One region of the Yersinia antarctica genome, then DNA from elsewhere that is predicted to be linked to it. Evidence: predicted binding sites of a transcription regulator. Region 1 holds the regulator's gene; the other holds the start of a gene.

Region 1 (6,224 bases):
TCGCGTGTTTTTTGCCAACTCGGGTGGCGAGGCAAATGAAGCGGCCTTTAAGCTGGCTCGTCATTATGCCATTGAACGTCATAGCCCCTATAAGACTAAAATCATTGCTTTCCATAATGCTTTCCATGGCCGCACCTTATTTACTGTATCGGTGGGTGGTCAGCCCAAGTATTCCGATGGTTTTGGCCCGAAACCTGCCGATATCATCCATGTGCCGTTTAATGATCTGGCTGCGGTGAAAGCCGTTATGGATGACCATACTTGTGCGGTGGTGCTCGAACCCATTCAGGGAGAAGGGGGGATCACCTCTGCGACGCCTGAATTTCTACAAGGGGTGCGGGCTTTATGTGATCAACATGATGCGCTGCTGGTATTTGACGAAGTACAAAGCGGTATGGGGCGTAGCGGCAAGCTGTTTACCTATATGCATTATGGTGTGACGCCAGATATTCTGACCACGGCGAAAGCCTTAGGTGGTGGTTTCCCTATCAGTGCGATGCTAACCACGGAAGAAATTGCGTCGGTAATGGCGGTGGGAACTCACGGCACCACCTGTGGGGGCAATCCTCTGGCCTGTGCCGTCGCTGAGGCTGCTCTGGATGTGATTAATACCCCTGAGGTACTTAATGGTATTGAACAGCGCCACAGCCTGTTTGTGCAGGCGCTGCAAGAGATCAATAACAAGTATCACCTGTTTGACGATATCCGTGGCATGGGGTTATTGATTGGTGCCGAGTTAACGCCGCAATACCATGGCCGTGCGCGCGAGTTGCTGATGGCTGCGGCGGCTAATGGCTTGATGGTCCTCAATGCCGGGCCAAATGTGTTGCGGTTAGCCCCTTCATTAGTGGTGGAGCTGGATGATATCAAACAAGGAATGGCGCGGTTAGAGCAAGCCATCGCCAGTCTGGTCCAGGGTTAACTCAATTATGGAGAGGTATTTTGCCTCTCCATTGCTATACATGCTCCCGTAATCTCTGACTGCGCCAAATACCGTGATGGGGTTGTTGTTGCCAAGCCATGGCAGACACCGTATGCATCACGCTTAAGTGTGACAAAACCCGGCGTAAATTACGTTCCAACTCAGAAATTTGTGTGTCCGGTGTGACATCCGGCATCTGCACGAAATCGTTATTCCCCTCGCTGTTGTCTGACTCCAGCCGTTGCTGGCATTGCTGAATGGCTATCTCACAGAGTTGTAAATAATCTGCCGCCAGTTCGACGCTGAGCTGAATGTGATATTTACCTGGTACTGAACTCCCCAAGGGATAAGCCCGCGTCAGGATAGTCATCTCATTGATATGCCCAACAATCAACTCACTGTGAGTGGCCCATAATCGCATATCTGCCAAATATTTTGAGTTGAACCCCGGCTCTTGCATCGCCTGATTTAAGGAGCTTAACACGGTGTTACTGGCCTTATTTACTTCAATGCGTTTATAGGCCAGTTGGTTGATATCAGGCTCAGGCGTCAGCAGCAAGCGCAAAATCTTCTGATATGCCTCTAGCGCCTGATGGGCATTCTTACGCAGTAAACCGCTCTGCCACTGAGGCCACAGCCATAGGGCGCTGGCAAAGGCCAATGCGCAGCCAATTAAGGTATCTAGCAATCGCGGAACCAAGAAGTCAGCGCCTTCTCCGGTCAATAATTGCAAGATATAGACTGCGGTTATGGTTCTGCCAACAACAGATAGCCCGTAGTTTTTACGTTGAACCAGATAAGCGGCAAGGGTAATGAGCAGCATAATGCCAAGGGTGGCACCCTCTGGCATTGGCAGATGCAATAGACCAGCTGCCAATATCAGCCCAATCAAGGTGCCGAGTGCACGGTGATGGATTCGTACCTTGGTGGCGTTATAACCGTTCTGCGTTACCAGCATCACAGTAAGCAAAATCCAATAAGGTTTGGGTAGATGAATTAAGTTACCGATATAGCTACCTGCTGCCAGTGTTACGCCCAGACGAGCCGCTTCCCGCAGTGCACCTGATTTGAACGACAGATAGCTGATCAACGCCGGCCAGAAAGGTTGTGGTTGTTGGCTGGACATCAGGTCACGGTCATACAGTGGTCGCCGGTCACTCAATAGCTGGGTCACGTGGCTGATATGGTAGTAGTAGAATTGTGCGACCGGGTTGTCTGGGTGTGCCTGTGCGATGCTTGCCAGTTCTGTCAGACCATCATCGGCAGTGAAATGCTCATCAGCATGGTGGTGATAGAGAATGTCGTTGGCGATGCTGCGCATTTGAGCTGAGATTTTCTGGCAATTACGGCGTATCACGCTCTCAATCTGTGTCTGCTCCATTAACTCTTGTGCTTTTTCTGGCTGAATCAGGGCCGCAGTAATGTGCTCTTGCAAATCGAGAGCCATTTGGAACAATCCCAACAACCGTTTTTGTTCTTTCTTCGTGGTGTTATGAATCAGATTAAATTGCTGATAAAGCTGATTAATCTTGTCCATAATCGCCTGTTGTCTGTCCAGCAGCGGCGGTATCGATTTTTCCGGCTCAAGGTGCTGAGCAAACAGGCTGTATTTGGTGTCACAATAATCGGCTAGTAAGCGATAAAGCTGACTCAAAGGTTCGCGAATCGGTTGATCCTTGCAGAGTCGGAACCATAACCCGTTAAACACCCCATACCACAGTGTCCCTACGGCACACAGCAACGGGGCTTGCCAGATCGGAGCGCGGCCCACCATGCTGAGGCTGAAAATAGCAGCAATCAGTGCCGCGGGTAACAAATGGCCATTCAATTGGCTAATCGCCCCACTCACTCCTAGAACTAATGCCAGGCTGAGCATGACAGCAGGCAACGGAATACCCCATAGCAGCAGTTGCTGGGTTAGGAAGCTACTCACAGTAAACAGCGCGCCGCCGACCAGCAGACGCCGGAAAAAATGTTGGTGTGGTGTATCCAGTGAGGCAATGTTGCAACAGGCGGGTATCAGAGAAAACATCAAGCCCAGCCGAAGTTCGCCGAGAGCGAACCCTAATGCTGCAGGCAGGCAGAGCACTAATGTTTGGCGTAGTGCGTAATTAACTTCAGGATGATAAATAAGCCGTTGCCATTTCATAAAGGCCCCAGAAATTTATTGATCACAAAAGATTAAAAAACTGATGCCGACAGTATCGGCACCAGTTTAGGGGGAATTAACGGGTGCCGTAGACGACAATCGTTTTACCGTGTGCGGAGATCAGGTTTTGATCTTCCAGCATTTTTAGTATCCGCCCCACGGTTTCGCGGGAGCAGCCAACTATCTGACCAATTTCCTGGCGGGTAATTTTAATCTGCATCCCATCTGGGTGGGTCATGGCATCAGGTTGTTTTGCCAGATTAAGCAGCGTTTGTGCAATACGCCCAGTCACATCAAGGAAAGCAAGGTTGCCCACTTTCTCAGATGTAATCTGTAAGCGACTCGCCATCTGTGAAGATAGGCGCATTAAAATATCTGGATTGACCTGAATCAGCTGACGGAATTTTTTGTAAGAAATTTCAGCCACTTCACAGGCGGTTTTTGCTCTAACCCAGGCGCTACGTTCTTGGCCTTCTTCAAATAATCCAAGTTCGCCGATGAAATCTCCCTGATTAAGATAGGAGAGAATCATCTCTTTACCTTCCTCATCTTTGATAAGCACCGCAACGGAGCCTTTCACGATGTAGTAAAGCGTTTCGGCCTTTTCACCTTGGTGAATCAGCGTACTCTTCGATGGATATTTGTGGATATGGCAATGAGACAGGAACCATTCGAGAGTCGGGTCTGTTTGTGGCTTGCCGAGAACCATTCGCTGTTATCCTCTGTTGTTATCGCTGCCTAACATAACAGGGCTCAGAGTTCCCTGTACGGCGTGCTTATAAAATACACTTTCTCGTAGCATATTAATTTGCTCAACTGCCGAAAGGTATAGCCAAGATACGTACCGGGTAGAAACCCTCCACTGAGTATTGAGAAGCTACCCTATTTAATTCTAGAAACAACACTTTCGGTTCTGTTTGTAGCACAGGATGAAGCCAGTGTCTTGTGTTGTATCGCTTCAGCATGATGAACATCGGGTTACATTGCCAGTTTGTAAATGAAAGGGTAGTCTGGATCAGAAAATTTAACCGGGAGCAAGAGTTATGCAGGCACGTGTAAAGTGGGTTGAGGGGCTGACATTTTTGGGTGAATCGGCATCAGGTCATCAGGTGTTGATGGACGGTAATGCTGGAGACAAAGCACCGAGTCCGATGGAAATGTTATTAATGTCAGCAGGCGGTTGTAGCGCGATTGATGTGGTCTCTATTTTACAAAAAGGCCGCAATGATGTGCGTGATTGCGAAGTGACATTAACCTCGCAGCGTCGCGAAGAGGCACCGCGTCTATTTACGCAAATCAACCTGCATTTTATTGTCAGCGGCAAAGGTCTGACCGACAAAATTGTGGAACGAGCCGTTGAGCTGTCAGCAGAAAAGTATTGCTCCGTCTCACTGATGTTGGGTAAAGCGGCGACGATTACCCACAGTTTTGAGATCCGTGACATCGCCTAAGCAAACCCTTCGTACTTGAAGCTGCAGGGTTGTTAGCTGCGTTCGCTCACCCGAATCACTTACTTATGTAAGCTCATCGGGATGAGTTCGTTTGCTGCCTACCTGCAGCTCCAATTACTTTGGGTTGGGATAGAGTCAAATTATTTTTTTCTCTCCAGCCATTGCTATACTGCGGCTTCAAGAATGAAGGAGATTAACCGATTTTCTCCCCTTCCAGCAACTGCTGCACTAGCGGCGCCATAATCAGCTCCATTGCCAGCCCCATTTTTCCGCCGGGTACCACCAATGTATTGATATTAGAGATAAATGATCCTTGCAACATCGCCAGTAAGTAAGGGAAATCAATTTGATCCAAACCCCGGAAATGAATAACCACAAAGCTTTCATCCAGTGACGGAATCGCTTTGGCAGCAAACGGATTTGATGTGTCAACGGTTGGCACGCGCTGGAAGTTGATATGAGTGCGTGAGAACTGCGGCGTAATGTAGTTGATATAATCATCCATGGAGCGCACTACGGAATCCATCACCGCTTCACGCGAATGGCCGCGTTCGCCGGTATCGCGTACTAATTTCTGAATCCACTCCAGATTGACGATAGGTACCACGCCCACCAACAGATCGACGTGTTTCGCCACATCATGATGTTCAGTCACCACGCCGCCATGCAGCCCTTCATAAAACAGCACGTCGGTGGGTTGTGGTAATGCTTCCCACGAGGTAAACGTGCCGGGAATTTGGTTGTATGGCACCGCTTCATCATAGGTATGTAAATACTTACGTGAACAGCCAGTGCCGTGTTCACCGTATTCCGACACACTTTGCTCCAACTGGCCAAAGTCATTGGCTTCGGGGCCAAAATAGCTGATATGTCGGCCTTGATCTCGTGCTTTACGGATGGCGGCATCCATCTCAGGGCGGGTATAGCGATGGAAACTGTCACCTTCAATTTGCGCTGCGCGAATATTCAATTGCTGAAAGATCTTACGGAACGCCAGGCTAGTGGTGGTTGTCCCTGCGCCACTTGAGCCGGTAACGGCTATAACCGGATGTTTAGTCGACATATTAGCTGTAACTCCATGGGGGTTAGATCTTCAGTGACTGGGCTGCAATCGCCTGTTTTTTTATCGTTGATGATTATTTTTAGGGCAAAGTGGCGGGCTTGTCACCCTGTTTCAGCCAATGTCTTCGTAACAGCGAGAGGACTATTGCTGCTCTTCTGCTCCGGCGCGAAATGCGCTGCGCGGCATAATATTGATGGTTTCATGTAATTCGGACCACACCAATATGGCTTCACCGCTGATCAACTGGCGGCGCACATCCTCGACTTTTTGCGCTAATGAGCGCTCATGCTCGCCGTAATCGGTACCTTCACGTAACACAAAGGCTTCAAGTAAGTTATCCAGCGTTTCACCGTCAACTTGCTGCCAGGGAACTATCATTGCTGTTGCTCCAGATAAGGGGAAAGCCAGGCCGGAATACGTTGTTCCAGCCACATTTGTGGGTGTTTCAATGAGCCACTGACGAAACCAACGTGACCGCCATGTTCGGTTAACTGATAGTCAATATTGGCCGGTAACTCGCTGAGATCCGGGATAACTTCAGCCGTCATAAACGGATCATCTTTGGCATGAATGATCAGCAGCGGAGTCGTAATCTGCGGCAATAGCGGCAGGGCGCTGCAACGGCGATAATAATCAACG
Region 2 (6,224 bases), 1.8 Mb from region 1:
AAGAATACATGTCAAAAGGACAGAGAATTTATGGCGAATCAATCAACTCACCGCGCTGGCGCGGAAGTTAAAGAATCCTGGGTGCCGATGATAACCATCGCATTAGCCCAGATTCTGATGTCATTCAACGTTGCTTCCCTACCGGTCGCATTGGGTGGGATGGTAAAAAGTTTTAATGTGCCACCCACCACGATCGCCACCGCGATTGTTATGTACTCATTATCTGTTGCGGGCTTCGTGATGTTGGGCGCCAAACTCAACCAACGTTTTGGGCCGCTGGTGGTATTTCGCAGCACAGTACTGCTGTTTGGTATCGCGCAGGTCATGATGACATTCAGCCCGAATGTTACTGTAATGATCAGTGCGCAAGCATTAAGTGGCTTGGCGGGGGCGGCTTTGGTGCCAGCTCTGGTTGCTTTGATTGCTGAAAACTATCGTGGTACACAACAGGCGACGGCGCTCGGTGCTTTAGGCTCAGCTCGAGCCGGTGCGGGTGTCGCGGCGTTTCTGATTGGTGGTGTCCTGGGTACCTATATCGGCTGGCGTCCAGCGTTCGGTATTTTGATTGTGTTATCGGCCGTGATCTTTGTGCTGAGTTTCCGATTGAAATCTGATAACGGTCGTCCTGAAGTGGGCATCGATGTGTTTGGGGTGGTACTGGCGGCATCGGCGATTATTCTGCTGTCGTTTGGTTTTAATAACCTGAACCGCTGGGGCTTCGGTCTGGTGCGTGATGGTGCGCCCTTTGATTTGTTAGGCTTCTCACCCGCGCCCTTCATGATTGTATTGGGTATTGTGCTGGGTCAGGCGTTTGTGGTTTGGACCCGTCGCCGTCAGGAACAAGGTAAAACACCGTTACTGGCACTGGAAGTGATTACCTCATCTACGGAAAAAGCGGCAGTATTCGCTATGTTTGCTGTGGTCGCACTGGAAGCGATGTTGAACTTCTCAGTGCCGTTGTATATCCAGATAGTGCAGGGCAGTACCCCGATGGCCACAGCGATTGCCATGATGCCATTTAACTTGTCAGTGTTCTTCTCCGCGATGCTGATAGTCCGTTTCTACAAGAAATTGACACCACGCAAAATTGGCCGTTATGGTTTTATCACCTGTACTATCGCCCTGTTGTGGTTGGCATTCGTGGTGCGCAATAACTGGAGTGAGTTCGCGGTACTGTTCGGTCTGGTGGTATTCGGTCTGGCACAGGGCGCATTGGTGACCTTACTGTTTAACGTATTAGTCAGTGCATCACCGAAAGAGTTGGCAGGCGATGTTGGTTCGTTGCGTGGTACGACTAACAACCTGGCAAATGCCATCGGTACTGCGGTTGCCGGTGCTTTGTTGGTCGGTTTGCTCAGTGCTAACGTGCTGCGTGGTGTGGCTGAAACGCCAATTCTGACGCCAGAAATTCAGGCTCAGATCAATATGGACAGCATCAACTTCGTCAGCAATGACCGCCTGCAAGGTGTGTTAGCTCAGACGACGGCGACACCGGAACAAGTTGCCGAAGCGGTGCGAGTCAATGAAGAGGCGCGTTTACGAGCGCTGAAATTTGGCTTACTGATTATGGCGTTGCTATCACTGCTGGCTATCTTCCCAGCAGGCCGCTTGCCTGATTACTTACCGGGTGAATTGCCTGCGGATAATCTGGATCCTAAAGCCCGCAAATAACATGCTGTATTGATAGAAGAAAACGCTAAAAAGAACCTGGCAGTGTGCTGCGAAAACAGCCACTGTCAGTGTTCAACCCGCTTTAAATCCCATCAGCTATAATCTCATCGACAGTGCGCCTTGTGGCGGCGCTGATGACTGATGCTCGTTTTACAACTTCAATATCGTAATCGCCGCGAACTGCAAGTGATGCATAAACTCACGCAGGATAAGCAGGCGTGCGGCAAACACATTATCTGCCGGTATCCCTTCAGAGGCTGCGGGTCTACCCATCATTACCGCCGCCAGCCTGTCAAACACCCGCTCTACCGCCTCAAGTGATAAGTGCATTTCGCTCTGTAAAGGCAAACCCGCGAGCAGAGCTATCTCGGCTATCTCGCTATCGGTGGTGACTAATTGCGAGGTTTTATTCAGCGCAGGGCTAATACGGATAACTTCATCTTCAACCACCATAATGGCGGTTTCCATCTCATCAGCCGTTGGCGGATTATGGCGGAAGTAGCGCTGAGCTGTATGGGTATCACCCACGGTAAGTGGCCATTGAGCACCAGTCGGGTCAATAATTACCGTGCTTGCATCACGACCAATATGCAGCAGGGTGATGACCTGCGCGCTATTACTGAGAGATGCGCGGATAGTTTCATATTCGGTCTGAATGCTATGCATTATCTACCACCTAAAGGGCTAGCGTTACTCAATTAATCCATGTGGAACAACCAAATTACCCCGGAAAACCTGCGGATTTACATGTTTACCCGCGCGGGCATCAATTAAGTCGACCACCTTTCTCGCCAATGTTTCTAATGAATACTCGATTGCTGGCACTGCTGGGATACCGGGTAATTGCACTGAACCATCCAGGCTGAAAACCATCACTTTATCAGGAACGGTATGCTTGAAGACATGCAATAGCGAGATGGCCTTTTGCGCTTCGATTTCATCCATTACCAACAGCGCATTAAATTGTGCGCCGTTATTCAATAGTGTCTGCAACGCCTCTGAAGAGGAGTGAACGTTACCCATCACTAAACTGCGGTTATAGGGAATCAGGTAATTCTCCAACGCCCGTTGATAACCCAGTAGCGTCTGTTCCGCCACCGTGCCAGAGGCATGATTTAACAGCGCAATATGTCGGCGGCCCTGACTGACCAAATAGTGACAGGCAGTTTCTGCTGCGAATGAGTGGTCGAATAAAATACTGTTGGGGGTAGAGGACTCAAGACAATCAATCATGATGATATTTTCATCATGAGATGGCAGCGCAAAGCGTGCGCCGATGATGATAATGGCATCACACAAACCATTGGCGAGCTCAGCGACAGCATTTACTACCCCGATGCTATTGTCGGCAAAACGCAGTAATAAATGCTTTTGATGCTGGCTAAACTGTTTTTCCAAGGCAAACAGATAACTGGTTGTTTGCTGAATGTGTTCAGTAGCGCAAATCACACCGACACACCCGGTTGACTGTGCAGTCAGAAACTGGGCGATGACATTCGGTTTATAATTCAGAGTCTCAACGGCCTTCATCACCGCCAGACGGCTCTCTTCCTTGACGCCGCGTGTACCGCTTAACACCCGGGACACTGTAGCTTTAGATACGTTGGCTAACCGCGATACATCATTAATAGTCGACATAACTTCACTCCACTTTATCTGATCAATGGCCAGAGGGCCTGGTCAGTTCCCTATTTCCTTGGTTCCAGTCTTACTGCATCTATTCTATACCGCGATCATCATAACGGAAACCGTTGTTACCAAGGAGTATCCAATAAAACAGCTCCCAGTGCTTAGCTTTTTGTGACGTCTTTCACAACTGCATATCTTTCAGTGGTTAAATATTTGAGCGCGCTCTCATATCTATTCTGTTTGCATGGAAACCGGTTTCCATTTTGTTTCCAATGAGGCTCAATATGACAAATTACTCTGAGGCGATACGTAATGAAAAAGATAATGTTGTGCTGCTCCGCCGGGATGTCTACCAGCATGTTAGTGAAAAAAATGTTGGCTGAGGCAGCAACGCGCGGACTTGAGGTTCAGATTGATGCTTTCGGTGCCAGTGAATTCAATGAACAGTTCAGCCGCTATCAGGTTGTGCTATTGGGACCACAGGTGAAATATATGCAACGTGATTTGGCGGCAATCGCTGAGCCTTTAGGGATCCCGGTGATGACTATCGACATGATGGATTACGGTATGCAACGCGGTGATAAGGTGCTCGACTTCGCCTTATCTCTTATTAATGCAGTGAAATAAAAGGTATCTGCCATGAGTTCTCTTTACCAAGCAATGGTTGGAATGATAGAGCAAACCATTACGCCACTGGCTGGGCGGCTGGGGCAACAAAAGTACATAATCGCCATTCGTGACGGGTTTACCTCGGCACTGCCGTTTATGATTATTGGTTCATTTATGCTGGTGTTCATTTTTCCGCCGTTTTCTGCGGACACCACATGGGGTTTTGCCCGTGGTTGGTTAAACTTCTCAAGTACCTATCGCGAGCAATTGATGCTGCCTTTCAATCTCAGCATGGGGGTGATGACCTTCTTTATCTCGGTGGGGATTGGTGCCAGCCTTGGGCGGCAATATAAGTTGGACCCAATCATGACCGGTCTGCTGGCATTGATGTCCTTTTTGCTGGTAGCAGCACCTTATGCTGATGGGCACATTTCAACCCAATATTTCTCAGGACAAGGGATTTTCACCGCCATCGTGACCGCGGTGTATTCCACGGAGTTGTATGCATTCCTCAAACGCCACAATATTACTATCCGCCTGCCGAAAGAAGTGCCGACCGGGGTTGCACGATCTTTTGAAATTCTGATCCCCGTAGTGGCAGTGGTTGCGACATTGCATCCACTGAATTTATTTATCGAATCCTCCACAGGAATGATTATTCCAGAAGCGATTATGCACCTGTTGGCACCTTTAGTTTCTGCCTCAGATTCGCTACCTGCCATTTTGTTGTCGGTTCTGTTATGCCAAATTTTGTGGTTTGCCGGTATCCATGGCGCATTGATTGTGACCGGTATCATGAACCCGTTCTGGATGACCAATTTGGCGCTAAATCAAGCGGCTTTAGCTGCCGGAGCGCCGTTACCTCATATCTATTTGCAAGGTTTCTGGGATCACTACCTATTGATCGGTGGTGTGGGTTCGACTTTACCGCTGGCCTTCCTGCTATTACGCAGCAAAGCCATTCATCTGCGTACTATTGGCAAAATGGGGATAGTCCCAAGCTTCTTTAATATTAATGAACCGATTCTGTTTGGTGCCCCCATCATCATGAACCCGGTGTTCTTCCTGCCTTTTATCTTCGTTCCGATGATCAACGCTACATTGGCCTATATCGCGACCAAATTGGGGTGGATAGCGCAAGTTGTGTCATTAACCCCGTGGACGACGCCTGCGCCAATTGGTGCTTCCTGGGCTGCCAATTGGGCGTTTAGTCCAGTAGTTATGTGTCTGTTATGTATGGTATTTTCGGCGGTGATGTACTACCCATTCCTCAAAGCTTATGAGCGCAGCCTGCTGAAAGCCGACCAGGAAAAAGAGCAACAACTGAGTTTTGCTGAGTCAGCTGAAACCCGCTAAGTCGTGATTAGATTAATCTTTACGGAGAGTATGATGAAGTATCAATTTCCACATGATTTTTGGTGGGGCAGTGCCAGTTCAGCCCCGCAAACCGAAGGTGAAAGCTTGAGTGGTGGTAAAAGTGCCACTGTCTGGGACACTTGGTTTGACAAGCAACCGGGGCGTTTTCATCAGCAGATTGGGCCGCAACAGACATCAACGTTTTATCAACATTGGCAGCAAGATATTGCTTTGTTGAAACAGTTAAATCACAACAGTTTCCGTACCTCCATCTCATGGGCGCGACTGATCCCCAACGGACGAGGTGAAGTGAATCCGCAGGCAGTGGATTTTTACAATGGTGTCATTGACGAACTGCTGGCACAGGGGATAACCCCATTTATCAATCTGTTTCATTTTGATATGCCAACAGTCATGCAGGAGTTGGGGGGGTGGGAAAGCCGCTATGTAGTGGACGCCTATGCTGAATATGCCGATACCTGTTTTCGTTTATTTGGTGACCGGGTACAACATTGGTTTACCTTCAACGAACCAATCGTGCCAGTCGAAGGTGGCTATCTCTACGATTTCCATTATCCGAATGTAGTGGATTTCAAACGGGCGGCCACGGTGGCTTATCACACCGTGCTGGCTCATGCTTTGGCGGTGAAAAAATATCGCCAACGTGAGTTAGGTGGTGAGATTGGCATTATTTTAAATCTCACGCCGTCGTATCCGCGTTCTGAAAATCCTGCGGATGTAAAAGCGGCTAATATCGCCGACTTACTTTTTAATCGCAGTTTCCTCGATCCAGTATTACGCGGCGAGTATCCGGCTGAGCTGACGGCATTACTGAAAGATTATGATCAGCTGCCTGCCTGCCAACCTGGAGACAGTGAATTAATTGTTGAGGGTAAAGTAGATTTACTCGGTATCAATTATTATCAGCCACGTAGAATTAAATGCCGCGATAGCCGGGT

The links. The regulator CRP, encoded in region 1, controls carbon source genes, mostly activating them, when cyclic AMP is high. The targets are predictions, from matches to a motif close to ATGTGANNNNNNTCACAT.
Positions count from the first base shown of each region.
Region 2: the regulator CRP is predicted to act here: its motif matches at 3,470-3,487, upstream of ACWJJO_RS09630 (PTS sugar transporter subunit IIB).

Region 1 is NZ_JBSJQF010000001.1:281,693-287,916, forward strand. Features, by position in the region: gene argD (bifunctional acetylornithine/succinyldiaminopimelate transaminase) at 1-922, shown strand, start outside; gene ACWJJO_RS01115 (YccS/YhfK family putative transporter) at 957-3,071, opposite strand; gene crp (cAMP-activated global transcriptional regulator CRP) at 3,148-3,780, opposite strand; gene ACWJJO_RS01125 (OsmC family protein) at 4,115-4,522, shown strand; gene ACWJJO_RS01130 (phosphoribulokinase) at 4,716-5,585, opposite strand; gene ACWJJO_RS01135 (YheU family protein) at 5,727-5,963, opposite strand; gene ACWJJO_RS01140 (hydrolase) at 5,960-6,224, opposite strand, start outside.
Region 2 is NZ_JBSJQF010000001.1:2,079,316-2,085,539, forward strand. Features, by position in the region: gene ACWJJO_RS09615 (MFS transporter) at 31-1,671, shown strand; gene ACWJJO_RS09620 (hypothetical protein) at 1,822-2,337, opposite strand; gene ACWJJO_RS09625 (LacI family DNA-binding transcriptional regulator) at 2,362-3,309, opposite strand; gene ACWJJO_RS09630 (PTS sugar transporter subunit IIB) at 3,613-3,927, shown strand; gene ACWJJO_RS09635 (PTS sugar transporter subunit IIC) at 3,940-5,265, shown strand; gene ACWJJO_RS09640 (glycoside hydrolase family 1 protein) at 5,299-6,224, shown strand, end outside.